One region of the Shewanella sp. ULN5 genome, then DNA from elsewhere that is predicted to be linked to it. Evidence: predicted binding sites of a transcription regulator. Region 1 holds the regulator's gene; the other holds the start of a gene.
The links. The regulator NrdR, encoded in region 1, represses ribonucleotide reductase genes. The targets are predictions, from matches to a motif close to AAACACNANATNTNGTGTTT.
Positions count from the first base shown of each region.

Region 1 (15,179 bases):
ACCAAAGATAATTTTCCATCAACCACTTTACTGTATAAAAAATCAGTATATACTGTTTATCAATACAGTAGTTTGGTAGTTTCATTGACAGGAATTCATTATGCTTTGCCAACTCAGCATCAACAATTTTGCTATCGTGCGTTTTTTAGAATTAGATTTTAAAGCCGGTATGACCACCATCACGGGTGAAACAGGTGCCGGTAAATCTATTGCTATTGATGCACTTGGTTTGTGTTTAGGTAATCGCAGTGATGCCAATACGGTTCGACCTGGCGCCAATAAAACAGAAGTCAGTGCTAGATTCACCTTACACGATGTTCCTCAAGCTAAGCGTTGGTTGGAAGATAACGATTTGGATAACGAAGATGATTGTATTCTTCGTAGAACCATTAACAGTGATGGCCGCTCCCGTGCCTATATAAATGGCAATCCTGTGCCAATTACCCAGCTAAAAGCCATTGGTCAATTGCTCATCGGTATTCATGGCCAGCATGCCCACCATGCAATGCTCAAAAGTGAACATCAACTGACGTTGCTCGATAGCTATGCCAATCATAAATTATTAATCGATACTGTGCAGGCAAGTTACCAGCGAACAAAACAAGCTGAAAACGATTTAAAAATTTTAGAACTTGCACAACATGAGCGTATTTCTCGCAAGCAATTACTGCAATATCAAGTTGAAGAATTAGATGAATTTAACTTAGGCGAAGGAGAGTTTGACGAAATTGAGCAAGAACATAAACGTCTTGCAAATGGCACTGAGCTTATCGAGTCATGTCAGGCTAGTTTAGCGTTATTGTCTGAAGACGATGAAGTCAATATTGAGTCATTGCTAAACAAAGTCATTCATTTAGCCGATAACTTACAAACGGTAGACGATAAACTTGCTCCTGTAGCCAATATGCTCAATGAAGCATTAATCAGAATACAAGAAAGCTCGGGTGAAATTGAAGACTACTTAAGCCGTTTAGAGTTAGACCCAGAGCATTTTGCATATTTAGAAAAACGCTTATCAAGTGCTATGCAACTGGCGCGCAAACATCATGTTAGCCCAGAAGACTTATCGGCACATCACGCACAACTAAAAGCTGAATTACTTGAACTATCTGATGATGAAACAAAATTAGATGAAGTCAGACAAGCTTTAGTGACCCATCGCGAAGCCTATCTAGTGCATGCACAAAAACTCAGCCAAAGTCGGACTCGCTATGCAAAAGAGCTTGATAAACTCGTGACACAATCTATTCATGAACTCAATATGCCTAAGGGACAATTTAAGATTGCAGTCAACTTTAATCCCGAGATGAACAATAGCTTAGGCTGTGATCAAGTTGAATTTTTAGTGACCACTAACCCAGGCCAGCCTTTGCAACCCATTGCCAAAGTGGCATCTGGAGGTGAGCTGTCAAGAATAGGTTTAGGCGTTCAAGTTATTACCGCTAAAAAAGTATCAACTCCAACACTTATATTTGATGAGGTTGATGTCGGTATTTCTGGCCCAACCGCAGCAGTGGTAGGCAGAATGCTCAGAAGCTTAGGTGAATCAACCCAAGTATTTTGTGTTACCCATTTACCACAAGTCGCCGGTAACGGCCATCAACACATGTTTGTTAACAAGTTTAATAAAGCCGGGCAGACTGAAACCACAATGAAAAACCTTGATAAAGAACAACGAATTAATGAGCTAGCACGCTTATTAGGCGGAGATGCCATCACAGAAAACACCCTAGCAAATGCTAGGGAATTATTGCAATAGCACAGTAATCGGGATACCTTTAAAAATCAGGATTATTTGTAAAATAATGGTTAACTACATCAAGGAAGAACAATGCTAAAAAAAATGGCAAAAATAATCGGTTATAGTGTACTTTCGTTAACCTTTGTTTTTGTAGTTTTATTTGCAAGTGCACTTTACATTAATTCACAGGATCGTTTTTTGTCTGTGAATAGCCAACAGCTAGAAAAGTGGGCTCAATTAGCCGAAAAGGACGTTGAACAAGTCAGTGAGGCGGATAATGCGTTCAAATTTTCTCAGCAGATAGTTGGCACTCAGTTAGCTCCGATAACGCTACCTTTAACCGAGGATGACAATCTTGTATTAAGACAATACAAACAAGCTTGTTATCAATCTTCGATAGAGCAATGCCAAACTTTTATTGCTAAAAACCTTTCACAAATTCAATTAATGGTACAAAACCATGCTGAGTTAATTGCTCAATATCATCAATTGATGACTTTGCCAGTCTGGCATGAAAATATTGATGTTAGCGTTGAAAGGCCACAACTGAACATTGCCGCATTATTTGAAATACAGCAAATTACAGAGATTAATGCGCTGCTTTCGTCTCGGCCTGATAGCCCAAGTATCATTAATGACTTCCTCAATGATGACTATCGTTTTTGGCATAATGTTTTTCACTCCTCTTCATACCTAATTACTTTTAACCTTGCGGGTAATATGATGAAAAGTAATTTAGAGCGCGGTGTGAAATTCCTTTCAGTCGAAGATGCAGACAAAGGAACTTATCCGATATCCTGGACACTCGATAATGAGTTATCAGCAGAAAGTATCCAACGAGTGTTTGCTGGTGAATACATTTTCGGCAAAACAGTGATGAACACTTTACGTGAAAATTCATACCAGCTGACGGATGTGGAATTTTATTCACAATGGATTTTGGGGCATTTTTTCAAAATTAATGACAGTTTGAATATAAATTCCGAAGTATTGTTAGCACAATATCAGAAAGTGATGTTAGAAAAACAAAGTTTGGATAATAAGATAAGTAAGACAGATATTAACGCAAAATTTAAGACAATTGATGATGAGTTAATGCAAAAATTTGCCTATTGCCAAATGGATTCAACTATTGAACAACTATGGGCACTAAAATATAACCCGATTGGCAAAATGCTAAGCTGCTCTCCACCCTATATAGACAAATATTTTGATATTGTTCAGGACATTAAAAAGCTTCAACAGCAATCCACAAATCTACGAGTCAGTTTGAAGTAAATCATTGTAATAATGGTGTTATTATCCGAAGGTATAAGCTGCTATTTGCAAACAGATAGCAGCAAAAATGCCCGCCAGAACATCGTCAATCATAATACCAAAACCACCATGCACCTTGGCATCTAGCCAGCGAATTGGCCAAGGTTTGATGATGTCAAAAAATCTAAAAAAGATAAAACCGACAATCAACCATGTTAAACCAGCAGGAGCTGCAATCATGGTAATAAGTAAACCTGCCACTTCATCCCAAACAATCGCACCATGGTCATGCACTTGCATATCTTTGGCTGCTTTGTCACAAATATAGACGCCAATAATCACACTGAACACAGTTAACGCCAGATAGACAGGCAAACTCAGCTGACACATTAACAAATAAAGCGGAACGGCCGCGAGAGTACCAAATGTACCAGGCGCTTTAGCCGCTAAACCGCTACCAAAGCCTAATGCAAGAAAGTGGATCGGGTGAGAAAGGCGTAAACGCTTTACGGCGGGATCTTGTGATAGTAAATTCATGAGAAATGCTCAAAACCTTTGAATTCAGGTGTAAAAGGCTGACCATCTAAGGTAAATTTAATTTTATTACCTGAGCAAATTTGGCCAATTTTAACAAACTTTACACCCGCATGAAGTAATGCTGTATCAATTGCCCCACGTTGTGCTTCAGGAACAGTGAAAAGTAACTCGTAGTCTTCACCACCAGTAAGTGCATAGGCTAAAGCCTGCTCGGCACCGACACTCTCGGTGAGAGAACTGGATAATGGGATTGCATTGGCATCGATCACCGCACCGACATTAGAGGCCTTGAGGATATGAGAAAGATCGGAAACTAAACCATCCGATAAATCAATGGCACTTGAAGCTAATCCTCTTAAAGCCTGCCCGGCTAACACACGCGGTGTCGGGTAATAATGGCGGTTTAGTAAATACTCTTTGTGTTCGGGTTTTATAACCTGTTTGTTTCTGAGCATATCAAGACCTAAGGCCGAGTCACCTAAGCTGCCAGTCACAAATACCCAGTCACCAATTTTGGCTCCACTGCGCTTTAGCGCCTTACCTTTAGGGACTTGGCCATTAATGGTGACATTAATACAACGAGGACCGCGAGTCGTGTCACCACCAACCAATGCCACACCATAGTATTCCGCAGCTTCAAATAGTCCGCTACTGAAGTCAGCAAGCCATTGTTGGTTAACATCCGGTAATGACAGCGCAAGAGTCATCCAAGCAGGCTCTGCTCCCATAGCTGCAAGGTCTGAAAGATTTACCGCAAGAGATTTATAACCCAGTGCATGCGCAGGCATATCTGCAAAGAAATGAACCCCTTCAACTAAAGTGTCACATGAAATGGCAATCACTTTACCATCAGCAGGTTGAACCAAAGCACAGTCATCGCCAATGCCGAGCATGACATCGCGACGTTTTTGGCCTTTATTCTTAAAAAATTGTTCGATAAGTTGGAATTCTTTCACGCTAACTCCGGTGCGGATCCCCGCCCAACTAACTTTGATGCATTTTGATACAAATAAAAACGGTATCCGAAGATACCGTTTCTAGCATTACTTGTTTTTAACGATCTTATCTAATAAACCGTTAACGAACTTATGACTATCATCAGCACCGAAGGCTTTCGCAAGTTCGATACCTTCATTAATGGCAACCTTAAAAGGGACATCTTTTTTGAAAGTCAGTTCAAATGTTGCTAAGCGTACGATGGCTTTTTCTACTGGTGACACTTCACTAAAATCACGATCTAAGTGTGGTTTTAATAACTCATCAATTTGAGCTACTTTAGCGGTTACACCTGCTAATAACTCACGAAAATAAGCAACATCGACACCGTCTAAACTTTGTTCTGTTAAGAATTCATGTTCAACATCAGCAACATTGTTGTCTGTCAGTTGCCATGAATAAATAGCTTGAACGGCTAAACGGCGTGCCTTACGGCGCTCTGAAGGCTTCATTAAATTTCCTACTATACCAACTGTTGTTCTAACTCTTGCAGTACGTTAACCATTTCTAACAGGCTTAATGCAGCTTCGCCGCCCTTATTGCCTGCTTTTGTACCCGAGCGCTCGATAGCTTGCTCAATGGTATCTGTTGTTAACACACCAAAAGAAACGGGGATGTCATACTCTAATGCTACTTGAGCAAGTCCCTTGTTACATTCACCGGCAACCATGTCAAAGTGAGGCGTACCACCACGAATAACTGCACCTAATGAAATAATACCGTCAAATTTACCACTTGCTGCAACACGACGGGCAGCTAATGGTAATTCCACTGCGCCAGGTACACGCACAACAGTAATGTTGTCATCTTGAACCTGACCAAAACGTTTTAAAGTATCAATTGCGCCACTGAGCAGGCTTTCAACAACAAAGCTATTGAAACGCGATACTACGATCGCCACTTTGGCATTTTTCGCTTCGATATTACCTTGAACTATGTTCATTTTTATCTTACCTAATTTAGCTAAAGCACCCAGCTTGGGCGAAAGAGGCGGTATGATAACACAGCCGACCACTCTGAGCGCAATGCAATTATTGAAATTGTTAAACTGAAAGGGTTAATTTTTACTCTGAAACATATTCAGTCACTTGCAGACCAAAGCCTGATAATGAGTGATATTGCTTAGGTGAACTCAACAAACGCATGGATGTCACGCCTAAACTAGACAAAATTTGCGAGCCTACACCCACGCGACGAGAAGTTCCCTGCCATTGCGCTGGAGCAGTTGCTTCACCATTATCTTGCGCTTCAAATGACTTCACTTTGGCTAAAATATGGCTCGTATGCTCTTGGTTGCCCAATAACACTAACACCCCACCTTCTTGCGCAATGCGCGCCATGGCTTTTTCTAATGGCCAACTACGCTTTTGATCGCGCTCTGAATGTAATAAATCATTGAAGGTATTTTGTAAGTGAACTCGCACCAAACTATTAGCAGTGACTTCACCTTTTATCAATGCATAGTGCAGTTGATTATCAATGGTGTCTCTGAATGTGACCATATCAAAATCACCAAAACGAGTCGGTAATTTACACTTAGCTTCCCGTACTACGGTCGTTTCTTTATTGTTACGATATTCGATTAGATCAGCAATTGTGCCGATTTTAATACCGTGCTTTTCACTGAAAACTTCTAAATCTGGACAGCGTGCCATAGTGCCATCTTCATTTAAAATTTCAACAATCACGCCCGATGGTTCAAAGCCTGCAAGACGAGCCAGATCGCAACCCGCTTCGGTATGCCCAGCACGAATTAACACGCCACCGTCCTGAGCCATTAATGGAAATATATGCCCTGGTTGCACTAAATCAGCTGCTTTGGCATTTTTTGCCACTGCGGCTTGCACGGTTACCGCTCTATCGTGGGCAGATATACCTGTGGTAACACCTTCTGCGGCTTCAATTGAAACGGTAAAATTCGTCGAAAACTGAGCGTTATTATTGGTGACCATTAAAGGGAGATTTAGTTGTTGGCAACGGGCTTTTGTCATGGTTTGACAAATTAATCCACGACCATAAGTTGCCATAAAATTAATCGCTTCTGGTGTGACACACTCAGCAGCCATGATCAAGTCACCTTCATTCTCTCTATCTTCATCATCCATTAAAATAACCATTTTACCTTGGCGGATATCTTCGATGATTTCTTCTATGCTATGTAAAGCCATGTGGGAACCTTTAATCGTTATTAATTATGATTGCTTGTGGGGTCGAACTTTAGGTTTACGTTTATCTGTTTTAACCTGTTTATTTCATAAATCCGGCATTAGCTAACATTGCCATTGTTACGCCAGATTTAGGATGATGCTCTGCTTGCGGCTGCATTAACCTTTCAAGGTATCGAGCGATCAAATCAACTTCAATATTAACGCTATCACCCGCTTTCAAATTGATCAGTGTAGTTTCGCTGGCGGTGTGCGGAACGATTGTTAATCTAAATGAGTTCGCTTTCACTTCGTTTACGGTCAAACTTACGCCATCTATAGTTATCGAACCTTTATGAGCTATGTATTTAGCTAACGTCGCGGGAGCTGTTAACCAAAACTCTATGGCCTGACCGCGATGCTCGCACACATCAACTTTGGCAATACCATCAACATGACCGCTGACCATATGACCACCTAAACGGGTCGTCGCGGTAACCGCTTTCTCTAAATTGACTTTTTGTCCAACCTTGTAATTTGCAAAACCGGTTAATGCCACGGTTTCTGCAGAGACATCGGCAACATAGCCGTCAGCCAAACATTGCACCACGGTTAAACAAACACCATTAGTAGCGATGCTGTCACCTAATTTAACATCAGATAAATCAAGTTTACCGCTAGCCACGGTCAAACGAATATCATTACCTTTACGTTCAATTTTTCGTAACGAGCCTAGGGCTTCAATAATGCCAGTAAACATAATGACTCACTTATATAGAAAATGCTCAACACTGCTGAACATGTATAATTAACTATTTTAGCCTAAACGGAATATCAATCGTGTGTCTTGGCCGACATTTCGCTTATCTTTTAAGACTATTTTAGGGATCATGTCCATCGTCTGATAATTGGGCAGCAACAACATATCTCGTCCTTCACTCCCCATTATTTTATCTGCTTGGTATAACACAAGCTCATCCGCTAAATTTTGTTCAATAAAACTACCTGAAAGCGTTGCACCCGCTTCAATCATAACACTATTACAACTAACGCCGAGATGCTGTAATAACTCAGTTAAGCAAACGCGCCCTTGCGAGTTAGCATTAACTCTTAGCAAGCTGACATGTTGGGCAAATGAGCATTTTACCTCATCAGAATAATCACGCGTGGAGACCAACAAAATCGGACTTTGAATGTTAAATAACTTAAACGATGAGGTTAGGCGGGCCTTTGAATCCAACACAACCCTTAATGGCTGATGTAGAGATGAGGGTAACAGTGAGCTTTTCAAGCTACCTAATTGCTCATAACGGACATTTAGGCTGGGATCATCGGCTAATATCGTTTCTACACCAGTAATAAGTGCGCAATGACGGGCGCGCATTTTTTGTACATCATCACGGGCAGTAGCGCCCGTTATCCACTTGGATTCACCATTGTTAAGCGCTGTTTTGCCGTCTAAACTGGCTGCAACTTTTACAGTTACCCAGGGAAATCCGGTTCTCATGCGTTTCATGAAGCCGAGGTTCAACTCAAATGCTTCAGATTCTAATAAACCTACGTCAACTTGAATGCCAGCATCTCGCAACATGTTAATACCGTTACCCGCCACTTGGGGATTTGCATCTTTAACAGCAATAACAACCCGAGCAACTTTAGCATTAATCACCCCTAATGCGCAGGGCGGCGTACGGCCATAATGACTGCAAGGTTCCAAGGTAACATAAGCCGTTGCACCTTCGGTTTTGTGACCATTAGCAGCAGCATGGGCTAACGCGTTAACTTCAGCATGACCTTGACCAGCCACTTGATGATAACCTTCACCAATAATCTGACCGTTTTGCACCAAAACACAACCTACACAAGGATTGGGGCGGGTGGTGTACAGTCCTTTGCGAGCCAATTGAATAGCTCGACTCATCATTTGGGTATCAAAAACACTCACGTAAGCCATACACAAAATACTCAGTGGATTTTACACATTTACTTTTGTAACTTAGCGATAGCCTCGCCAAATTGAGAGACATCTTCAAAAGCACGATAAACCGATGCAAAACGAATATAAGCCACTTTATCTAGGCTCATTAATTGTTCCATCATCAAGTTACCAATCATTTCAGAATCAATTTCACGCTCACCTGTCGCGCGTAAAGTGGATTTAATTTTGGTAATCGCCTGTTCTATCTCATCCATCGACACGGGGCGTTTTTCAACCGCTCGGAGCATGCCACCACGTAATTTTTCTTCGTCAAATGGCTGACGACTGCCATCACGTTTTATCACTCTGGGCATAACCAGTTCAGCCCCTTCAAACGTGGTGAAACGCTCATGGCATTCAGTGCATTCGCGACGACGGCGAACTTGGTGACCATCTGCCACCAAACGCGAATCGATAACTTTAGTGTCTGTCGCGCTACAAAAAGGACAATGCATTGAACCTCCACAAAATAAAATGGCCGCTAAAATTAGCGGCCATTAAAGTTTATCCTATTTGTTCATCAAGGTTAAGCTAACCTTTGGCTCAGCTTACACTCTGAACATAGAATCAAGTCTAAAACAGAATTACCCGTAAACTGGGAATTTGGCACATAAAGCCAATACTTGGCCTTTAACGCGCTCAATGACAGCTTGATTTTGGGCATCATCTAAAATGTCACAAATCCAACCCGTTAACTCTTTCGCTTCAGCCTCTTTGAAACCACGACGCGTGATTGCAGGTGAACCGATACGGATACCTGAAGTCACAAATGGTGAACGCGGATCATTTGGCACTGAGTTTTTGTTCACAGTAATGTTAGCGCTACCTAATGCGGCATCAGCTTCTTTACCGGTCAATTCACGACCGATTAAATCAACTAGCATCAAGTGGTTTTCTGTACCGCCAGACACAATTTTGTATCCGCGAGCTAAAAACACTTCAACCATCGCTTTAGCATTTTTAACAACTTGCTGCTGATACACTTTAAACTCAGGCTCTAATGCTTCTTTAAAGGCTACCGCTTTACCGGCGATAACATGCATTAATGGACCACCTTGGCCGCCAGGAAATACCGCTGAGTTTAATTTCTTATATAAATCTTCATCATCAGCTGCAGAGATAATGATACCGCCACGTGGGCCAGCTAAAGTTTTATGGGTTGTTGACGTCACAACGTGTGCGTGTGGAACTGGGTTTGGATAAACGCCAGCAGCGATTAAGCCCGCAACGTGAGCCATATCAACAAAGAAGTATGCGCCAATTTTATCAGCAATTTCGCGCATTCTAGCCCAATCAACAACACCAGAATAAGCCGAGAAACCACCGATCATCATTTTAGGCTTATGTTCAACCGCCAAACGTTCCATTTCATCGTAGTCAATTTGACCAGACTCATCGATACCGTAAGGAATGATATTATATAACTTACCAGAAAAGTTAACTGGAGAGCCGTGTGTTAAATGACCACCGTGTGCAAGGTTCATCCCTAATACAGTATCACCTGGCTTCAATAGCGCCATGAAAACAGCACTGTTTGCTTGCGAACCTGAATGAGGCTGAACGTTGGCATAGGTTGCACCAAATAATGCTTTAGCACGTTCAATTGCTAAGGTTTCAACAACGTCAACATACTCACACCCACCGTAGTAACGCTTACCAGGATAACCTTCAGCATACTTATTGGTTAACTGAGAACCTTGTGCTTCCATTACACGTGGACTGGTGTAGTTTTCAGATGCAATTAATTCGATGTGCTCTTCTTGGCGACAAGTTTCATCTTCAATGGCTTTAAATAATTCTGGATCGTAATCCGCAATATTCATCGCTTTCTTAAGCATGGTGACTCCAACGATAGGTTTTATAGTAGTAGGGTTGCGCGGTATTCTACTCTGCAAATGCAAACAATCCCAGCCTTACAGCATGAATTTAGTTACTTATGAGCAATAGAAAATCTCATGCGAAAATGAAATAGATGATTTTATTCATAAACTTAATGTTTTTATTGTAAAAAACTTTTGATGATTAGATTCATAGATAGCTTAAAACAGTCACTAAAAACACTGTTCTACTTTTGATACCTAAAAGGGCTAATTCTTAAAAGAAGCCTATACAGAGTAGCTGCATAAAATTCTGTATTTATGCATTATCTAACATATTCTTGCTCATCACTATCACCGCCTATTACTTAATTCCCCCTGAAACCTTGATACATAGACTTAGTGCTCAAGGTTTCATAATGATAAAAAACACCCATTTACATCGAAGCGATAAAATCCGATTTAAGTTAGATTCAGATTCCATTAGAATCACACCTATTCAGTGTTCATCAAATAATGGGATCCCATGGCTCAATTTGTATACAGCATGCTTAGAGTGGGCAAAATTGTTCCGCCTAAAAAGCAAATTTTAAAAGACATTTCGTTAAGTTTTTTCCCTGGTGCAAAAATTGGAGTATTAGGCTTAAACGGTTCAGGTAAATCAACATTACTGCGCATTATGGCCGGTATTGATACTGAAATTGAGGGTGAAGCTCGCCCTATGCCAGGACTAAAGATTGGTTACCTACCTCAAGAGCCAAAACTCAATCCAAATCAAACCGTGCGTGAAGCCATAGAAGAAGCGGTAAGTGATGCGAAAAACGCTTTGACCCGTTTAGATGCTGTATATGCCGCTTATGCTGAGCCTGATGCCGACTTTGACGCATTAGCTAAAGAGCAAGGTGAATTAGAAGCCATTATTCAAGCGCAGGATGCCCATAATTTAGAACACATTCTTGAACGTGCGGCCAATGCATTACGTTTACCTGACTGGGATGAAAAAATCGAAGTTTTATCCGGTGGTGAACGTCGACGTGTTGCTATTTGTCGCCTATTACTTGAAAAGCCAGAAATGCTATTACTTGATGAGCCAACCAACCACTTGGATGCTGAATCAGTAGCATGGCTTGAGCATTTTTTACAGGAATATAATGGCACAGTTGTGGCGATTACCCATGACCGTTACTTCCTAGACAATGCCGCGGGTTGGATTTTAGAACTTGACCGTGGCGAGGGTATTCCATGGGAAGGTAACTACTCTTCTTGGTTAGAGCAAAAAGATGCGCGTTTACAACAAGAATCGGCAACTGAAAGCGCACGCCAGAAGACCATTGCCAAAGAATTAGAGTGGGTTCGCCAAGGGGCAAAAGGTCGTCAATCTAAAGGTAAAGCCCGTATGGCTCGCTTTGAAGAGTTGAACACCAATGACTATCAAAAGCGTAATGAAACCAATGAATTATTCATTCCACCAGGACCACGCTTAGGCGACAAAGTTATCGAAGTCAATAACTTAACCAAATCCTATGGCGATAGAGTGTTAATTGATAATTTATCATTTACCGTGCCTAAAGGGGCGATTGTTGGCATTATTGGCGCTAACGGCGCCGGTAAATCAACCTTATTCAGAATGATTTCAGGCACTGAGCAACCAGATAGCGGCAGTATTTCGATTGGTGAATCGGTACAAATTGCCTCTGTTGAGCAGTTCCGTGACTCAATGAATGATAAAAATACCGTTTGGCAAGAAATCTCTGGCGGCCAAGACATTATGAAAGTCGGCAATATGGAAATACCTAGCCGTGCTTATGTTGGCCGCTTTAACTTCCGTGGTGGCGATCAACAAAAAATTATTGGTACGCTGTCAGGTGGTGAACGTAACCGAGTTCACCTTTCTAAGCTGCTTCAAGCTGGCGGTAACGTATTACTCCTCGATGAACCCACCAACGATTTAGATGTAGAAACCCTGCGCGCACTCGAAGAAGCTCTGCTTGAGTTCCCTGGATGTGCCATGGTGATTTCGCATGACCGTTGGTTCTTAGACCGTATCGCGACTCACATCTTAGATTACCGTGACGAAGGTAAAGTTAACTTCTATGAAGGCAACTTTACAGAATATTCAACCTGGTTAAAAAATACCTATGGTGCGGATATCGTCGAACCTCATCGTTTAAAATACAAGCGAATGACTAAGTAATCATACTGTTAATAAAACGGGAGCTTCGGCTCCTGTTTTTGTTTGTCTTGCCACAAACTGATTGCACGCTCAAAATATCATTAAATTTATATTCAAAAGCTTCAATTTTATTATCAATAGCGTGTTTTTAACACGAATGACCTTAATACCATGGTTTAAAAACGTTATTCCCCCTGACATGCCATTGGTTATTGATAAGTTGTTAATGGTTAGCGGTTAGCGGTTAGCGGTTAGCGGTTAGCGGTTAGCGGTTAGCGGTTAAGTTTGGTAAAAATATGACATGTTAACCAGCCCTTATATCTTTGCTAATTGAAATCGGCATTTTTAGCTGCAGCAAAGCGGTTGCAACGACCATTGCAATTAAGCTCACACCACTTCCTCCCTCCTCCACAGTGTAACGAATAAATAACCGTACAATTAAACCAATAAAAATCAACAACACATTAAAGCACAAGTAAAACCATTCACATATTTGCATCATCATTATGTTTAGAAACAAAAAAATCGCTGAGTTTTACACACCTTTACGCTCCAATGATAAAAAATGAATACAATAGCCCCACTAAACTCCCACTCGTGTTTTGGCTAATACTCTTATTGAGATCGCTTTTTTATGAAAAAAATTATCATCCTTATTATTTTACTGACCGCTGCAATTACCGGGATGGTGCTTAGCAAAGATAAGCCACAACCTAAAGAAAAACCGGCTTCAAGAACGATCCCTGTAATCACTGCCAAAGTGGATAATCATCCATTAGCTCAATCCATTACACTTGTCGGTAAATTAAAAGCCAAACAATCGGTGTTTCTTGCTCCGCAAATCAGTGGAAAAATAGATCAAATTAACGTCAAATCGAATCAATATGTCAGCCAAGGACAAGTACTAATCACCATAGAAAATGCCAAAGCCACTGCCAATATGGCAGAGGCCAAAGCATACTACGCCGATGAATTACGCATCCAAGATGAATTCGGACGACTCATCGACGTCAACGCCATAACGCAAACAGAAATTGAAGCACAAAAAGCCAAAGTAGATATCGCTTCAGCAAGATTAGCGGCTGCCAGTGCTGATTTACATTATCACAGCCTAATAGCACCGTTTTCAGGAAACGTTGGCTTAATAAACTTTAGTAAAGGCAAAACGGTTAATACTGGTGAGTCGTTACTGACATTGGATGATTTAAGCCAGCTATACCTAGATCTGAATATTCCTGAACATTATCTGTCGTTATTGACTACGGGGATGACAATCAATGCGACCAGTCGAGCTTGGGCTGATAAGACATTTTCAGGCAAGGTGACCGCGATTGATCCAAGAGTGAATGAAGACACATTAAACTTAACCGTGCGCGCCTCTTTTGCAAATGCAAACAACCAACTAAAACCCGGCATGATGATGTCTGCAACGCTGGTTTTCCCTAGCGTGTCATCGCCAATGGTGCCTGTTCAAGCTTTGGAGTATTCAGGTACTAAGCGATACGTTTACGTAGTCGACCAAGACAATATCGCTAGAAAAACCGAAGTTGAACTTGGCGCAAGAATAGACAATGAAGTACTTATCAATGCAGGTTTAAATATCGGCGATAATATTGTGGTGCAAGGTTTAGTCAATATGCGAGATGGCATAACAGTGAATGACTTATCCGACGCCGCTAATCTCTCATCACCTCAACCTCAGGAGCAACGCTAATGTGGTTAAGTGATACCGCGGTAAAACGCCCTGTTGTTGCCATTGTGCTGAGTATTTTATTGTGTGTATTTGGCCTAGTGTCATTCTCTAAATTATCAGTCCGAGAAATGCCCGACGTAGAAAACCCTGTAGTCACTGTGATGACGACCTATAGCGGTGCGTCGGCAACGATTATGGAAAGCCAAGTTACCAAAGCTATTGAGGATGAATTAACCGGGATCAGCGGCATTGACGAGCTGACATCAACTACCCGTAACGGTATGTCGCGAATTTCTATCGCATTTAAATTAGGCTGGAATTTAACCGAAGGTATCAGCGATGTGCGAGATGCGGTTGCCAAAGCCCAACGAAGGTTACCCGACGAAGTTGATGACCCCATAGTATCTAAAGATAATGGCACTGGTGAGCCATCTATTTATGTCAATCTTAGCTCAAGCAAAATGGATCGTACTCAGTTAACCGATTACGCCCAGCGTGTACTCGAAGATAAATTCAGCTTAATCACGGGCGTGAGTTCTGTCAGCATTTCAGGCGGCTTGTACAAGGTGATGTATGTTCAATTACAACCGCAATTAATGGCCGGTCGTAATGTTACCACCAGCGATATTATCAATGCCCTAAGAGCGGAAAATGTCGAAACACCCGGCGGTGAGGTGCGTAATGACACCACAGTTATGACCGTCAGAACCAAGCGCCTTTACAATACTGCTGCCGATTTTGATTATTTAGTGGTAAGAAATAGCAATGATGGTACGCCAATTTACCTTAAAGATGTGGCACAAGTTTTTGTTGGCGCAGAAAATGAAAACTCGACCTTTAAAA
Region 1 is NZ_JAPJEE010000005.1:44,785-59,963, forward strand. It holds gene recN (DNA repair protein RecN) at 101-1,759, shown strand; gene ORI98_RS06545 (hypothetical protein) at 1,832-3,019, shown strand; gene ORI98_RS06550 (phosphatidylglycerophosphatase A) at 3,041-3,535, opposite strand; gene thiL (thiamine-phosphate kinase) at 3,532-4,491, opposite strand; gene nusB (transcription antitermination factor NusB) at 4,579-4,983, opposite strand; gene ribE (6,7-dimethyl-8-ribityllumazine synthase) at 4,995-5,474, opposite strand; gene ribBA (bifunctional 3,4-dihydroxy-2-butanone-4-phosphate synthase/GTP cyclohydrolase II) at 5,596-6,699, opposite strand; gene ORI98_RS06575 (riboflavin synthase) at 6,779-7,435, opposite strand; gene ribD (bifunctional diaminohydroxyphosphoribosylaminopyrimidine deaminase/5-amino-6-(5-phosphoribosylamino)uracil reductase RibD) at 7,493-8,629, opposite strand; gene nrdR (transcriptional regulator NrdR) at 8,659-9,108, opposite strand; gene glyA (serine hydroxymethyltransferase) at 9,238-10,491, opposite strand; gene ettA (energy-dependent translational throttle protein EttA) at 10,997-12,664, shown strand; gene ORI98_RS06600 (efflux RND transporter periplasmic adaptor subunit) at 13,278-14,357, shown strand; gene ORI98_RS06605 (multidrug efflux RND transporter permease subunit) at 14,357-15,179, shown strand, end outside.

Region 2 (15,179 bases), on a different contig from region 1:
GTAGCGCTTGCTGATTTCTAACCATGGATCTTCGCCAAGTTGCTTAAGACCTAGTGATACGCGAGTACGCTCACGGTCATACTTAAGTACTTTAACGTTGATTTCGTCACCAACATTAACGATTTCAGATGGGTGCTTAACACGTTTCCATGCCATATCTGTGATATGTAATAGACCGTCAACACCACCTAAATCTACGAATGCACCGTAGTCAGTAAGGTTCTTAACGATACCTTTAACTGCTTGGCCTTCTTGTAGATTTTCAAGAAGTGCATCACGCTCAGCACTGCTTTCTGATTCGATAACAGCACGACGAGAAACAACAACGTTGTTGCGCTTCTGGTCTAGCTTGATAACTTTGAATTCTAATTCTTTGTACTCTAAGTGAGCGGTGTCGCGAACTGGGCGCACATCAACTAGAGAACCTGGTAAGAAGGCACGGATACCGTTTAATTCAACAGTGAAACCACCTTTAACTTTACCATTGATGATACCGATTACAGTTTCAGCATCTTCGTACGCTTTTTCTAGAACGATCCAAGCTTCATGACGCTTAGCTTTTTCGCGAGATAATTGAGTCTCACCAAAGCCATCTTCAACAGAGTCAAGCGCTACGTCAACTTCGTCACCAACTTGAATTTCTAAAACGCCTTGTGCGTTTTTGAATTCGTCAGCAGAAATTGGGCTTTCAGACTTAAGGCCTGCGTCTACAAGTACCATACCGTTTTCGATGGCAACAACTGTACCACGAACGATAGAACCTGGACGGAACTCAAGAGTTTGAAGGGATTGTTCAAATAGATCAGCAAAAGATTCAGTCATGTTTTTAAGTTACTTTATGTAATAAACCACCATCCATCCTAGATGTGGAGTCTAGTAATATTATCCACGTCATCCTTAACGTGAATACCTACAGCTAGTTTAGCTTAAATAACTAATAAAGTTACTATAAATCTTAACTAGTCCGTAATTTTTTTGTTTACATGCTCTAATACAAGAGCAAGTACGCCTTCAATTGAGATACCACTAGTATCGATAACTAATGCATCTTCAGCTGGAACCAAAGGTGAGGCTGAACGATTAATATCACGTTCATCTCGTTCTATAATCTCAGCTAAAAGGCGGTCGATTTTAACATCGAAGCCCTTGTCCTGCAACTGATTAAAGCGTCTTTCCGCTCGCTCTTGAGCTGAAGCGGTTAAGAAAATTTTCGCGGGCGCTTGAGGAAACACAACAGTTCCCATGTCTCGGCCATCTGCCACGAGTCCAGGCATTGCTGAAAAGGCACGTTGACGGCGTAATAATGCTTCACGAACACGCGGTAAGGCGGCGACTTTAGATGCAGCATCAGAGCACTCTTGACTACGAATCGTTGTAGTCACGTCTTCGCCTTCAAGCACAACTTTAATGGCATTACTGTCAGTATTAGTTAAAAACTGCACGTCTAAGTGAGCGGCCATCAAGGTTAATGCTTCTTCATTACTCAATTCTATATCGTGATGAATAGCTGCAAGGGCAAGTACGCGATAAATTGCACCGCTATCTAATAAATGCCATCCTAAATGTTTGGATAATAACTGACATATCGTCCCTTTACCTGCACCGCTAGGACCATCCACAGTCACGATTGGAGCCCGTTCAGTCATAAATTCCTCCGAAAAACATCATCCATGAATATAAAAAGTTTTACCCAAAATTAAGCGGCGGTATTGTATATCAATTCTCATTAAAAAACCTTTAATGGGCTAAAAAATTACTCAAAAGCAGACGAGATTGGCAGTTTATATGACAATCTCGTTTGCGTACAAGGCTTCAGGGTTATTTAAGTTGATTAATAGAATGAGTTGATAAACGTTGGAACTCGTCAAAATACGTTGGGAATGTCTTTGAGGTGCAATCTGGATCATTAATGGTGATGCCACAATCAGCAAATGCCACTAATGAAAAACACATCGCCATTCGATGATCATTATAAGTATCAATTGCTGCTGTATTAATTGTGTTAGGTGGCGTGATGGTAATGTAGTCGTGCCCTTCCTCGACTATTGCACCTACCTTACGCAGTTCAGTCGCCATTGCTGCTAATCGATCGGTTTCTTTTATTCGCCAGTTATAGATATTACGTAAAGATGTAGTGCCTTTTGCAAACAAGGCAGCAGTCGCAATTGTCATTGCCGCGTCTGGAATGTGATTCATGTCCATATCAATGGCAGTTAAAGACGACTTTCTTGCTATAATAAAATCATCTCCCCACTCAATTTCCGCGCCCATAGCTGCAAGTGCATCAGCAAACTTTACATCACCTTGAATACTGAGTTTTCCTACGCCAGTCACTTTTACATCGCCGCCACAAATGGCACCTGCAGCCAGAAAATAGGATGCTGAAGAGGCATCCCCTTCAACAAGCACTTTACCAGGCGAAATATATTGCTGACCGGAGATAATTTCAAAACGAGCATAGTTATGGTTAATCACCTCTACACCAAACTGCTTCATTAATGCGATAGTGATATCAATATAGGGCTTTGAAACCAGCTCTCCCTTAATCACAATATTAACGCTGTCTTTTGCTAAAGGTGCGACCATCAACAAAGCGGTCAAAAATTGGCTTGATAAATCACCTGCAATCTCAACATCACCACCGTTTAGCCCCGTCGCATTGACAGTTAGTGGTGGAAACCCCGGATTTTTAAGGTAAGTAATAGCACCACCAAGTTGTTGTAAAGCGTCTACTAAATCTCCAATAGGCCTTTCTTCCATACGAGGTTCGCCCGTTAAAGTAAACTGCCCTTGCCCTAAGGTTAAGGCTGCGCATAGTGGACGCATAGCGGTACCGGCATTTCCAAGAAAAAGCGTTTGCGGCTCAACTGAATTCAATACACCACCAAGGCCTTGAACTTTGCACACTGTGTTGTTTTCACTGAGCTCAAATTTAACACCTAACTGTTTAAGTGAGGCTAACATATATCGAATGTCGTCAGAGTCGAGTAAATTTGTGAGTGTTGTGGTGCCTTTAGCTAAAGTCGCTAGCAACAATGCCCTGTTAGAGATACTTTTCGAACCTGGAATATTAATTTCGCCATTCATCTTTTCGATAGGCTCTAAATGCAGTTGCTTCATGTATGTCTTCTTCTATCAATTAATTAAATTCAGGATTCAAACTGTAGTGAGCTTATGGTGAACATAAAATAACTGGAACTATTTAATTACATTCACCATAGTCGCTATACATTAATGAATGAACCACAGGTTTCAAGTCATTTTCACGCTTAACGGCGAGATTATCAGGTTTATTGAATAAAATGCCACTCTATGTAATGGGAAGCCATTACAGCAGATTGTTGTTAAAGATGACAGTATTTTTTGTATGTCATTAATAGTTTCCAACTGAAATATTCTCAACTTAGCAATTAAACTGATTTGAGATAAATAAGGGCTTTAACTAAGTGTTTAAAGCGCGCTATCCTAGCTGAATATAAAAAGAAATGTCATTCATTAAAAGGTCTTCTCATGTTTGAATTATTAAAAGCCATGCCTGCTGATCCTATCTTAGGTTTGTTGACTCAATATCGTGCTGACTCACATCCACAAAAAGTAGATTTGGGCGTGGGGGTTTATAAAGATCCGCAGGGTCACACTCCTATTCTTGCTTGCGTAAAAGTGGCTGAACAACGACGTACAGATTCTGAAGATACTAAGGTTTATATTGGTCCTACTGGTTCACCTCTGTTCAATCAATTAATGACCGAACTCGCTTTTGGTAAAAATCATGTCGCTTTAATTGCCAATCGTATTAGAACAGTTTCAACCCCCGGCGGCACAGGCGCACTTCGTGTTGCTGCAGATTTCATTAAACGTTGCCGCCCTAATGCGGTGCTATGGGTGAGCGATCCTACATGGGCGAACCACACAGGATTATTTGAAGCTGCGGGAATAACTGTTAAAACTTATCCTTATTATGATTACGACACAAAATCATTAAAATTTGAGCAAATGCTTGCAGCGTTAAATCAGGTATCAAAAGATGATGTTGTACTTTTACACGCATGTTGCCACAACCCAAGCGGTATGGATTTAACCACAGAACAATGGGATGAAGTCATTAGTGTGACGGCAAAACAAGGTTTTACACCACTTATTGATATGGCATATCAAGGGTTTGGTGATGGCGTTGATGAAGATGCTTATGGTGTTCGTCAAATGGCTGCAGCCGTAGAAAACATGATTCTATGTAGCTCATGTTCGAAAAACTTTGGCTTATATCGTGAACGTATTGGTGCCTGCTCTATTATTGGCAAAGATGCTGCTCAAACTGATGTGGCATTTTCGGTATTATTATATGTCGTACGTTGTATCTACTCTATGCCGCCAGCCCATGGTGCCGCAATTGTTGAAACCATTTTAGCGGACGCAGAATTAAAACAGCAATGGTTAGATGAATTAGCTGTGATGCGTAACCGTATTAACGGTAATCGCAGCATGTTGGTTAATAAATTAATTGAAAACGGTGTTGAGCAGGATTTTAGTTTTATAGCTCAACAAAAAGGGATGTTTTCTTTCTTAGGTGTTAATCAATCTCAAGTTGAAACACTTAAATCGCAACACAGTATCTACATGGTGGGTTCAAGCCGGATCAGTATTGCAGGGATCAGTGAGTCGAATGTGGACTACTTAGCGAAATCAATCGCATCCATATTGTAAAATATTTAAAAAAAGGGCTGATTCATCAGCCCTTTTTAATATCGCTTTTAATCGTTAATACTAACTGTGTTGCTTGGCAAATTCTTGCATAAACACAACTAATTTTTGTACGCCTTCAATTGGCATAGCATTGTAAATACTTGCACGCATACCACCGACTATACGGTGTCCTTTTAAGGCCACTAACCCCGCCTGCTCTGCGTCCGCTAAAAATTGACTATCTAACGCACTATCAGCCAGTTGGAATGTTACGTTCATTCTAGATCGATTTTCAATGGCAACACCATTTTTATAAAATGGGAGTAGATCAATACATTCGTAAAGTAATTGCGCTTTTTGTTGATTGATTTTTTCCATGGCACTGACGCCACCGACACTTTTTAGCCATTCAAATACTTCAGCAGCTAAATACCAAGCAAATGTGGGTGGAGTATTGAACATCGAGTCATTATCTTTAGTGATGTTGTAATCCATCACTGAAGATTGTACTAAACTAGGCAATGACAACATATCATCGCGTACAATCACAATCGATAAACCAGAAGGGCCGATATTTTTTTGGGCGCCCGCATAGATAAGACCAAATTTACTGACATCAATTTCATGAGACATAATGGTTGATGATAAATCAGCAACAATCGGCCAAGGGCTAGTAAGTGACTCAAATATTTCAATACCGTCAACGGTTTCATTCGCGCAATAATGCACAAATCGATAATCTTTGTTGATTTGGTTTAGATCAGGCAAACACACCTGATGTAAGCCATTAATGGTTTCAACAATATTGATCTCATCAATCTGCGATTCTCCGGCAATACGTTTGGCTTCTTTAACAGCTGAACTAGACCATTGCCCTGATGTTAAATATAAAGCGCGTCCGTTATTACCCAAGAAATTAGTGACCACATTGGTAAATTGTGCCCTGCCACCACCATGCATGAATAACACATGATAGTTTTGTGGAATATGCATGAGCTCACGGAGTGTCTTTTCAGCTTGCTGTGTTAAAGCAATGAACTCTTTACTCCGGTGACTGATTTCCATTACGGAAACCCCTAAGCCATTCCAATCAATTAATTCCTGTTGTGCTTTTTGCATTACCGGTTGAGGCAACATCGCAGGACCTGCACAGAAATTATAAATTGTGCTCACAGACAACTCCTTCACTCAATGTTATTGATATCAGTTAGATGATAATAGACATGTAATACTAAGGGCTTTATTAGCTGATGAATAGTGCTTTATGAGTCGTTTTTGATGAATTTTTTTCCGTAAAATAAAACGAGCGCCATAGGCGCTCGTTTTCATTTAAGTAAACCACAAGATTACTCTTGTTCGTCTGACTCTTCTACTTCAGTGTTTTCAACCGTAACATCTTCAGACTCAGTTGAATCAACTAAAATTGGATTACCTTCTTCATCTAACGCTTCATCAGATTGAATTTCTTCAATACGTTGTAAGCCAACCACTTTTTCATCTTCAGCTGTACGAATGATAGTGACACCTTGGGTGTTACGACCAATCACAGATACACCTTCAGCGGGAGTACGTACTAAAGTCCCCTTGTCACTGATTAACATGATTTCATCGTTACTACCAACCTGAACAGCACCAACAACGGCACCATTACGACTGCTTACTTTGATTGAAACCACACCTTTAGTGCCACGGCTCTTAGCAGGATATTCTTCAAGCTCAGTTCGTTTACCGTAACCGTTTTCAGTCACAGTTAAAATGGCACCATCACCCTTAGGAACAATCAAGGATACAACGCGTTGGCCTTCTTCTAACTTGATTCCACGAACACCCGTTGCAGTACGACCCATCGGACGTAGCGCAATGATTTCTTCACCGGTTTCAGGGTCAATTTTCACTGCACCAGTTTCAGAATCGCGAGCTTTCTCGTTAAAGCGTACCACTTTACCTTCGTTAGAGAACAACATGATGTCGTCACTACCTTCAGTAATATCAACACCAATAAGCTGATCGCCTTCTTTAAGGTTAACAGCAATAATTCCGTTTGCACGTGGGTTGCTATAAGCGGTTAAGGCTGTTTTCTTTACAGTACCGTGCGCGGTAGCCATGATAATAAATTTATCATCAGCATATTCACGAACAGGTAAAATCGCGGTAATACGCTCACCATCAGATAACGGTAATAAGTTAACAATGGGTCGACCACGAGCCGTACGACTTGCAAGCGGTAATTGATAAACTTTTAACCAGTACATTTTACCAAAATCAGAGAAGCAAAGAATCGTATCATGGGTATTAGCTACTAATAGTTTTTCAACAAAATCTTCATCTTTAACTTTGGTAGCGGCTTTACCTTTACCGCCACGACGCTGCGCTTGATAATCTGTTAATGGCTGGTATTTGGCATAGCCCAAGTGAGAGAGCGTTACCACAACGTCTTCTTCATTGATCAAATCTTCAAGACTCATATCAATTTCATTAGCGTTAATAATGGTTCTACGCTCATCACCGTATTGCTCAAGGATCTCTTGCAATTCTTCTTTGATGACTTCCATCAAACGTTCTGGGCTGCGCAAAATCAGCAGCAATCCAGCAATAAGCACTAATAATTCTTCGTATTCACTCAGAATTTTTTCGTGTTCAAGACCGGTTAAACGATGTAAACGTAATTCAAGAATGGCTTGCGCTTGCTGTTCAGTTAAATAGTACTGACCATCACGGATACCGTATTCAGGTTCTAACCATTCTGGACGTGCTGCATCATCACCAGCTTTTTCCAACATGCCTTGAACGTGGCCTAATTCCCAACCTTGGGATATTAATTTGGCTTTGGCTTCAGCTGGAGTTGGAGAGGCTTTAATTAACGCAATAATTGGGTCAATGTTAGCTAATGCAATAGCTAATGCTTCAAGAATGTGGGCTCTATCGCGAGCTTTACGTAATTCAAATACAGTACGACGTGTAACCACTTCACGACGGTGAAGAATGAAACACTCTAGCATTTCTTTTAGATTGAATAACTTAGGTTGGCCATTGGTTAGGGCAACCATGTTAATACCAAAAGAACATTGCATTTGAGTTTGCGCATATAGGTTGTTAAGTACAACCTCGCCCACTTCACCGCGTTTAATTTCAATGACAATACGCATACCGTCTTTGTCAGACTCGTCACGTAATCCACTGATACCTTCAATTTTCTTATCTTTAACAAGCTCAGCAATTTTTTCAATTAAACGTGCTTTGTTAACTTGATAAGGAATTTCATGAACAATAATACGTTCACGGCCGTTTTCATCGGTTTCAACGTCGGCTTTAGAGCGCATAATGGCGCGACCACGGCCGGTGTTATAAGCATCAATAATGCCTTTACGTCCGTTAATCGATGCAGCAGTGGGAAAATCTGGACCAGGAATGTATTCCATTAACTGTTCAATCGATAAGCTAGGCTCATCAATTAATGCCAAACAGCCTTTGACCACTTCACTTAAGTTGTGTGGTGGAATATTGGTCGCCATACCTACCGCAATACCTGAAGAGCCGTTAATTAATAAGTTCGGCACTCGTGTTGGTAATACAGCAGGAATAAATTCAGTACCATCGTAGTTAGGTACAAAATCTACAGTTTCTTTCTCTAAATCAGCCAATAAAGAATGGGCTAACTTTTCCATACGAATTTCGGTATAACGCATTGCCGCCGCTGAGTCACCGTCAACCGAACCGAAGTTACCTTGGCCGTCTACTAAGGTGTAACGTAACGAGAATGGCTGCGCCATACGAACGATAGTGTCATAAACAGCAGTATCACCATGCGGGTGATATTTACCGATAACGTCACCAACAACACGAGCGGATTTTTTATAAGGTTTGTTCCAGTCGTTTTTTAGTTCGCTCATCGCAAATAATACGCGGCGGTGTACCGGCTTTAAGCCGTCACGCACGTCAGGCAATGCACGACCCACAATTACGCTCATAGCGTAATCTAGATACGAATTTTTTAGTTCGTCTTCAATATTAATTGGCGAAATAGATGAAGCCAGATCAGTCATAAACTGCGCGTTCCCCTGAAATTGAGCTGACGACTTTTATTCCATATTATCGTCGAGCTTTAAAACGTGATTTGGCATTCTAACACAGATATATATTGTCGCTAGAGCAAACCGAAACCAATTTGATTTTAGGGATAAAAAAAATACGAATTAACAAATGTGACAATAAGTTAGCAAAGTTTGTATTCAATAAAATTACGCTAAAATTTATCCTAAATTAGAGATATGTGAGTATTAACTCGATTAATTGTTCAAATAACATGCGCTTCACTTTGATTATCGAGGCTGATCACACGCAATGCGATATTTTAGCGCTATTAAAAACTGTTTGAGACGATATAATGTCGACATAATCAATAATGGATAAATTAGGTACCGCATGTCTACTGAAACCTCTTCTAATATAAATGTCGATCCACAAGAGATTGCGAAATTTGAAGCAATGGCTCAAACATGGTGGGATCCAAATGGTGAATTCAAACCATTGCATCAATTAAATCCGTTACGACTTAACTATATCGATCAAACCTCAAAGGGCATTTTTGCTAAAAAAGTGCTTGATGTTGGCTGTGGCGGTGGGATTTTATCAGAAAGCATGGCTAAAATTGGTGCCCATGTCGATGGACTCGATATGGGTGATGAGCCGTTAGACATTGCTCGTCTTCATGCCTTAGAAAGTGGTGTCACGGTAAACTACATAAAAAGTACCGCTGAACAACATAGGGATAGCCATAAAGGTTATTACGATGTCGTCACTTGCATGGAAATGCTTGAACATGTACCAGACCCCTTATCGGTTATTCAAGCCTGTTGCAACATGGTTAAACCGAATGGTTATGTGTTTTTCTCAACCATTAACCGAAATTGGATGTCTTATTTACAAACGATAGTTGGTGCAGAGTATCTGTTAAAAATGCTGCCAGTTGGCACCCATGATCATAGTAAATTTATTCGCCCGTCTGAGTTGATTGATCTTGTCGATAAAACGGATTTACTGTGCAAAGACGCTTTAGGTATAATTTACAACCCGTTATCTGGTGTATTTAAATACAGTAAAAGTGTTGATGTGAATTACATGATTGCCACTCAAAAGATTGATTAAATTGGCAACTTCAACCCATGGAGTTGATAAGTCAGCGATTAAAGGCGTGCTGTTTGATTTAGATGGTACGCTTGCTGATACCGCGCCCGATTTAATCTACGCGTTGAATCTTGCTTTAATAGATGCAGGCTTTGCAACGTGCCAGATTGAACAGGTTAAACATGCTGTAACCCATGGTAGTCTCGCCCTAGTAAAAGCTGCGCTTCCTAATGTTGATGAAGCATTGCAATGCCAGTTACAACAATCATTATTAAGTCACTATAAAGTCATTAATGGCGATAAAAGCGTTTTATTTGGCCTGCTTGATAAACTGTTAACTTATTTAGATGAAAATAACGTTCCATATGGCATTGTTACCAATAAGCATGCATGTTTCGCGCGGCCTTTAGTCCATAAACTGGGCTTAACCTCAAGGATGAAGTCAATCATAAGTGGTGACAGCACCCTTTATTCCAAGCCGCACCCTGCCCCTATGTTACTTGCGGCACAACAAATCGGTGTGCCTGCATCAAATATCTTGTATTTAGGGGATGCCGAAAGGGATCTGGTTGCGGCACAAAATGCCAACATGATCGGTGGTGTTGCCTATTGGGGTTATCTGTCTGCTTTTGACACCCCTGAACATTGGCCTGGGCAATTACATTTTAAAACTTCAAAATGTTTACATGACTTTTTTGTTACAACTTAAATATGGTTCTAATGACGACTCGTTTGTGACAATTTAATCACTCATTTTGGGTCAATAGAAATGATTCTCCCTGTCATTAGTATTGGATCCAAACATTGATTTAAAGATCAATAAAAAAATGCGCTCGCTAATGCGATCGACGATAATTTTAGCGATCAAACTTTTTTCATTTTTAGAACAATTAAACAACAGTAGATAGAAAAGCTATTGAAAATTGGGGTGTAGGGTTAGCTTTTACTAACCCCTGCATTTATCCTCAACTTATCCACAAGATGTTCTGAAAATTGTGGCTTGCAAAATGCCGCCAACCTCACTATCTTGTATCTTAGATTCTAAATAACACCATATCTTGTGTGTCAAATACAATCTCAGACACTAGTGTGTCAATATAGACGACTCACTATTTTAAGCTGAACGGGTGACTTATCCTGCTAAAATGTCACAAACCGTCGTCTTTAATGCTTAAGGATGATTGTTTTTACAAGGGAACGTAAACGTGTGGTTAGACACGATCGCCTGTTGTAATAAGCGCTCAATCACAATAACAGATATAATCAAGGCCTCTCTTCAATGAATAGCAATATGACTGTCACAAAACGCTGTGGCGAACGTGAAACTATCGATTTAGATAAAATTCACCGCGTGATCACTTGGGCTGCCAAGGGATTAAAAAACGTTTCGGTTTCTGAAGTTGAACTCAGATCTCACCTGCAATTCTTTGATGGTATTCCTACTGAAGCTATTCATGAGACGATTATTAAGGCAGCAGCTGACCTTATTTCGCCAGAAGCACCTGATTATCAATTTGTTGCCGCACGCTTAGCCATTTTCCATTTACGTAAAAAAGCCTTTGGTCAGTTCGAACCACCAAAGCTTTACGACCATGTCACCCGTTTAGTTGAAATGGGTAAATACGACATGCATATTCTGGCAGATTATAGCCGTGAAGAATTAGACGTGCTCGACAGCTATATTGATCACTGGCGTGATATGAACTTTTCTTATGCGGCCGTGAAACAGTTAGAAGGTAAATATTTAGTTCAAAACCGTGTGACACACGAGGTGTATGAAAGCGCACAGTTCTTATACATTCTTGTTGCAGCATGCCTGTTTTCAAAATATCCAAAAGAAAACCGCTTACAGTATGTAAAAGATTTCTATGATGCGACTTCTAGCTTCAAGATATCTCTACCGACCCCAATTATGGCAGGTGTACGCACACCTACGCGTCAATTTAGCTCTTGTGTATTAATCGAGTGTGACGACAGCTTAGACTCAATCAATGCCACCGCATCTTCTATTGTAAAATATGTTAGCCAACGTGCAGGTATTGGTATCAATGCGGGTCGAATTCGTGCATTAGGCAGCCCTATACGCGGCGGTGAAGCCTTCCATACGGGTTGCTTACCTTTTTATAAATACTTCCAAACTGCGGTCAAATCTTGTTCTCAAGGCGGTGTTCGTGGTGGTGCTGCCACCCTATTCTACCCGTTATGGCATTTAGAAGTTGAATCGCTTCTTGTATTGAAAAACAATCGCGGTGTTGATGATAACCGTGTTCGCCATTTAGATTATGGTGTGCAATTAAACAAATTAATGTACCAACGCTTGATTAAAGCTGAAAATATCAGCTTATTTAGCCCATCTGACGTTCCAGGTTTGTACGATGCCTTCTTTGAAGATCAGGTTGAGTTTGAACGTTTGTATCTTCAGTACGAACAGGATCCAGCTATTCGTAAAAAGCAAATCAAAGCTGTCGAATTATTCTCGTTAATGATGCAAGAACGTGCCTCTACAGGTCGTATCTACATTCAAAACGTTGATCATTGTAATACGCACAGTCCTTTTGATTCTAAAGTTGCGCCAATTAAACAATCGAACTTATGTTTAGAAATTGCCCTGCCAACCAAGCCATTAAAGAATATCGATGATCCAAATGGCGAAATTGCACTGTGTACTTTATCGGCGTTGAATCTAGGTGCAATTAAGCATTTGGAAGAGTTAGAGCCTTTAGCAGAATTGGCTGTACGAGCATTAGATAATTTATTGGATTACCAAGATTACCCTATTATTTCGGCCAAATTGGGGTCAATGAATCGCCGTACCTTAGGGATAGGTGTGATTAACTTTGCTAACTATCTAGCAAAAAATGGTAAACGTTATTCTGATGGTTCAGCAAACAACCTCACCCATAAAACATTTGAAGCTATCCAGTTTTATTTGTTAAAAGCGTCAATGAAGTTAGCTCAAGAGCAAGGTGCGTGTCCGTTATTTAATGAGACCACTTATTCTAAAGGCATCTTGCCAATTGATACTTACAAACGCGATCTGGACAAAATTTGTGATGAGCCATTACATTTAGACTGGGAAGGTTTACGTAAAGATATCCAACAATATGGTTTACGAAACTCTACGTTATCTGCATTAATGCCATCAGAAACCTCGTCTCAGATTTCAAATGCAACCAATGGTATAGAGCCTCCACGCGGGTTAATCAGTGTTAAAGCCAGTAAAGATGGTCAGTTAAAGCAAGTTGTTCCCGATTTTGATCTATTAAAAGATCAATATGAGTTACTTTGGAATATGCCAAATAATGAAGGTTACTTACAGCTTGTGGGCATTATGCAGAAGTTTATTGACCAGGCTATTTCTGCTAATACCAATTATGACCCTACTAAATTCCCAAGCCGTAAAGTGCCAATGCAAACCTTATTAAAAGATTTACTTAGCGCATACAAACTTGGTGTAAAAACACTTTATTATCATAACACCCGTGACGGTGCATCTGATCAACACGATGATATTTTGTCTATCGAAAAAGAAGATGATGATTGTGCCGGTGGTGCGTGCAAGATATAAATCTTAGGTTTATTGATTGCTAATTTTAATAAGGAATTAAATGCGGGGTAACTTCCCCGCTTTTTAGGAAAACAAACATGGCTTACTCAACATTTTGTCAAACACCGAATGACGCAACCCAAGAACCCATGTTCTTCGGTCAAAACGTTAACGTTGCACGCTACGATCAACAAAAGTATGAGATATTTGAAAAGTTAATTGAAAAACAATTGTCTTTCTTTTGGCGTCCAGAAGAAGTGGATGTTAGCCGCGACAAAATTGACTTTGCCAGTCTTCCTGAACATGAAAAACACATCTTCCTGTCTAATTTGAAGTATCAAACTTTACTTGATTCGATTCAAGGTCGCTCTCCTAACGTGGCATTTTTACCGTTAGTATCAATCCCAGAGTTAGAAACATGGATAGAAACTTGGTCATTTTCTGAAACCATTCATTCACGATCTTATACCCATATTATTCGTAATATTGTCAATAACCCTTCAGTTGTTTTTGATGATATCGTTGAAAATGAACAGATTTTAAAACGTGCGGGTGATATTGCTAAATATTATGATGATTTGATTTTTTTAACGCAAATTCATAATTTACATGGTGAAGGCACTCACCTGATTGGTGGTCAAGAAGTCACTGTTAGCCTTCGTATTTTAAAGAAGACTTTATATCTTTGCATGATGTCGGTTAACGCATTAGAAGCCATTCGTTTCTATGTCAGCTTTGCATGCTCATTTGCCTTTGCAGAACGTCGATTAATGGAAGGTAATGCAAAGATTATTCGTTTAATCGCCCGTGATGAGGCGCTGCATCTAAACAGTACACAGCACATTCTTAGCTTGATGCAAGGCGGTAAAGACGACCCTGAAATGGCAGAAATAGCAATTGAATGTTATTCAGAGTCATATGACCTATTTCTTAAAGCCGCTGAACAAGAAAAAGAATGGGCCAAATATTTATTCAAAGATGGCTCAATGATTGGTCTTAATGAGCAAATCCTTTGTCAATATGTTGAATACATCACGAATCAGCGTATGAAAGCCGTAGGCTTACCTCTTCCTTACGAAGAGCAATCAAACCCACTACCTTGGATGAAAAATTGGTTAGAAAGTGATGCTGTTCAAGTGGCTCCACAGGAAGTGGAAGTTTCTTCTTACCTTGTTGGCCAAATTGATTCTGCGGTTGACAGCGACGAGTTTTCTGATTTTGACCTATAAGCATTTTTTTATTAAAGCGCCGATAGTTAGCCTCAAAGGCCAACCTGCTATCTTATTTGATGGCAAGAAAGAAACCTTGCTTGAGGCGCTTGAACATAAAAAAGTAAAAGTGTTTTCAGAGTGCCGCAATGGATTTTGCGGTGCTTGTAAAACCCAAGTCATTTCAGGCGAAGTGACTTATATCAAAGAACCATTAGCTGAACTTAAAGCAAACGAATGCTTGCCTTGCTGTTGTATTCCGCAAACGGATCTTAATCTTGCTTTATCAATAGATAGTGTCGAGTTAGCTGTTCGAAAAAAGCCCATTCAGAAAATCTCAACAACCCAATCTACAGATACGGCTGCATTAAATTTCGATATTGAAACGGCAACAGCACCGCAAAGCTAACGCATTAAAACTAAACTCATCAAATTAAATCAAACCAAACTTACACCCCAAGCACTTGTTAATAAGCGTAATATTCTACAGAAAGAGTTCAAACATTACAAAAACCACTTTCATCGACAAAAATAATTCATATTAAGCTTAGTGATATCCTCACCATTTATCACATTGAAATTGAATCTATAAATCAACAGTTTCAAAATGATTAACATCA
Region 2 is NZ_JAPJEE010000007.1:120,143-135,321, forward strand. It holds gene rpsA (30S ribosomal protein S1) at 1-822, opposite strand, end outside; gene cmk ((d)CMP kinase) at 960-1,646, opposite strand; gene aroA (3-phosphoshikimate 1-carboxyvinyltransferase) at 1,819-3,120, opposite strand; gene ORI98_RS09010 (amino acid aminotransferase) at 3,511-4,701, shown strand; gene serC (3-phosphoserine/phosphohydroxythreonine transaminase) at 4,762-5,853, opposite strand; gene gyrA (DNA gyrase subunit A) at 6,027-8,723, opposite strand; gene ubiG (bifunctional 2-polyprenyl-6-hydroxyphenol methylase/3-demethylubiquinol 3-O-methyltransferase UbiG) at 9,103-9,825, shown strand; gene ORI98_RS09030 (HAD family hydrolase) at 9,827-10,513, shown strand; gene nrdA (class 1a ribonucleoside-diphosphate reductase subunit alpha) at 11,084-13,372, shown strand; gene nrdB (class Ia ribonucleoside-diphosphate reductase subunit beta) at 13,450-14,580, shown strand; gene yfaE (class I ribonucleotide reductase maintenance protein YfaE) at 14,570-14,968, shown strand.
Region 2: the regulator NrdR is predicted to act here: its motif matches at 10,851-10,870, upstream of nrdA (class 1a ribonucleoside-diphosphate reductase subunit alpha).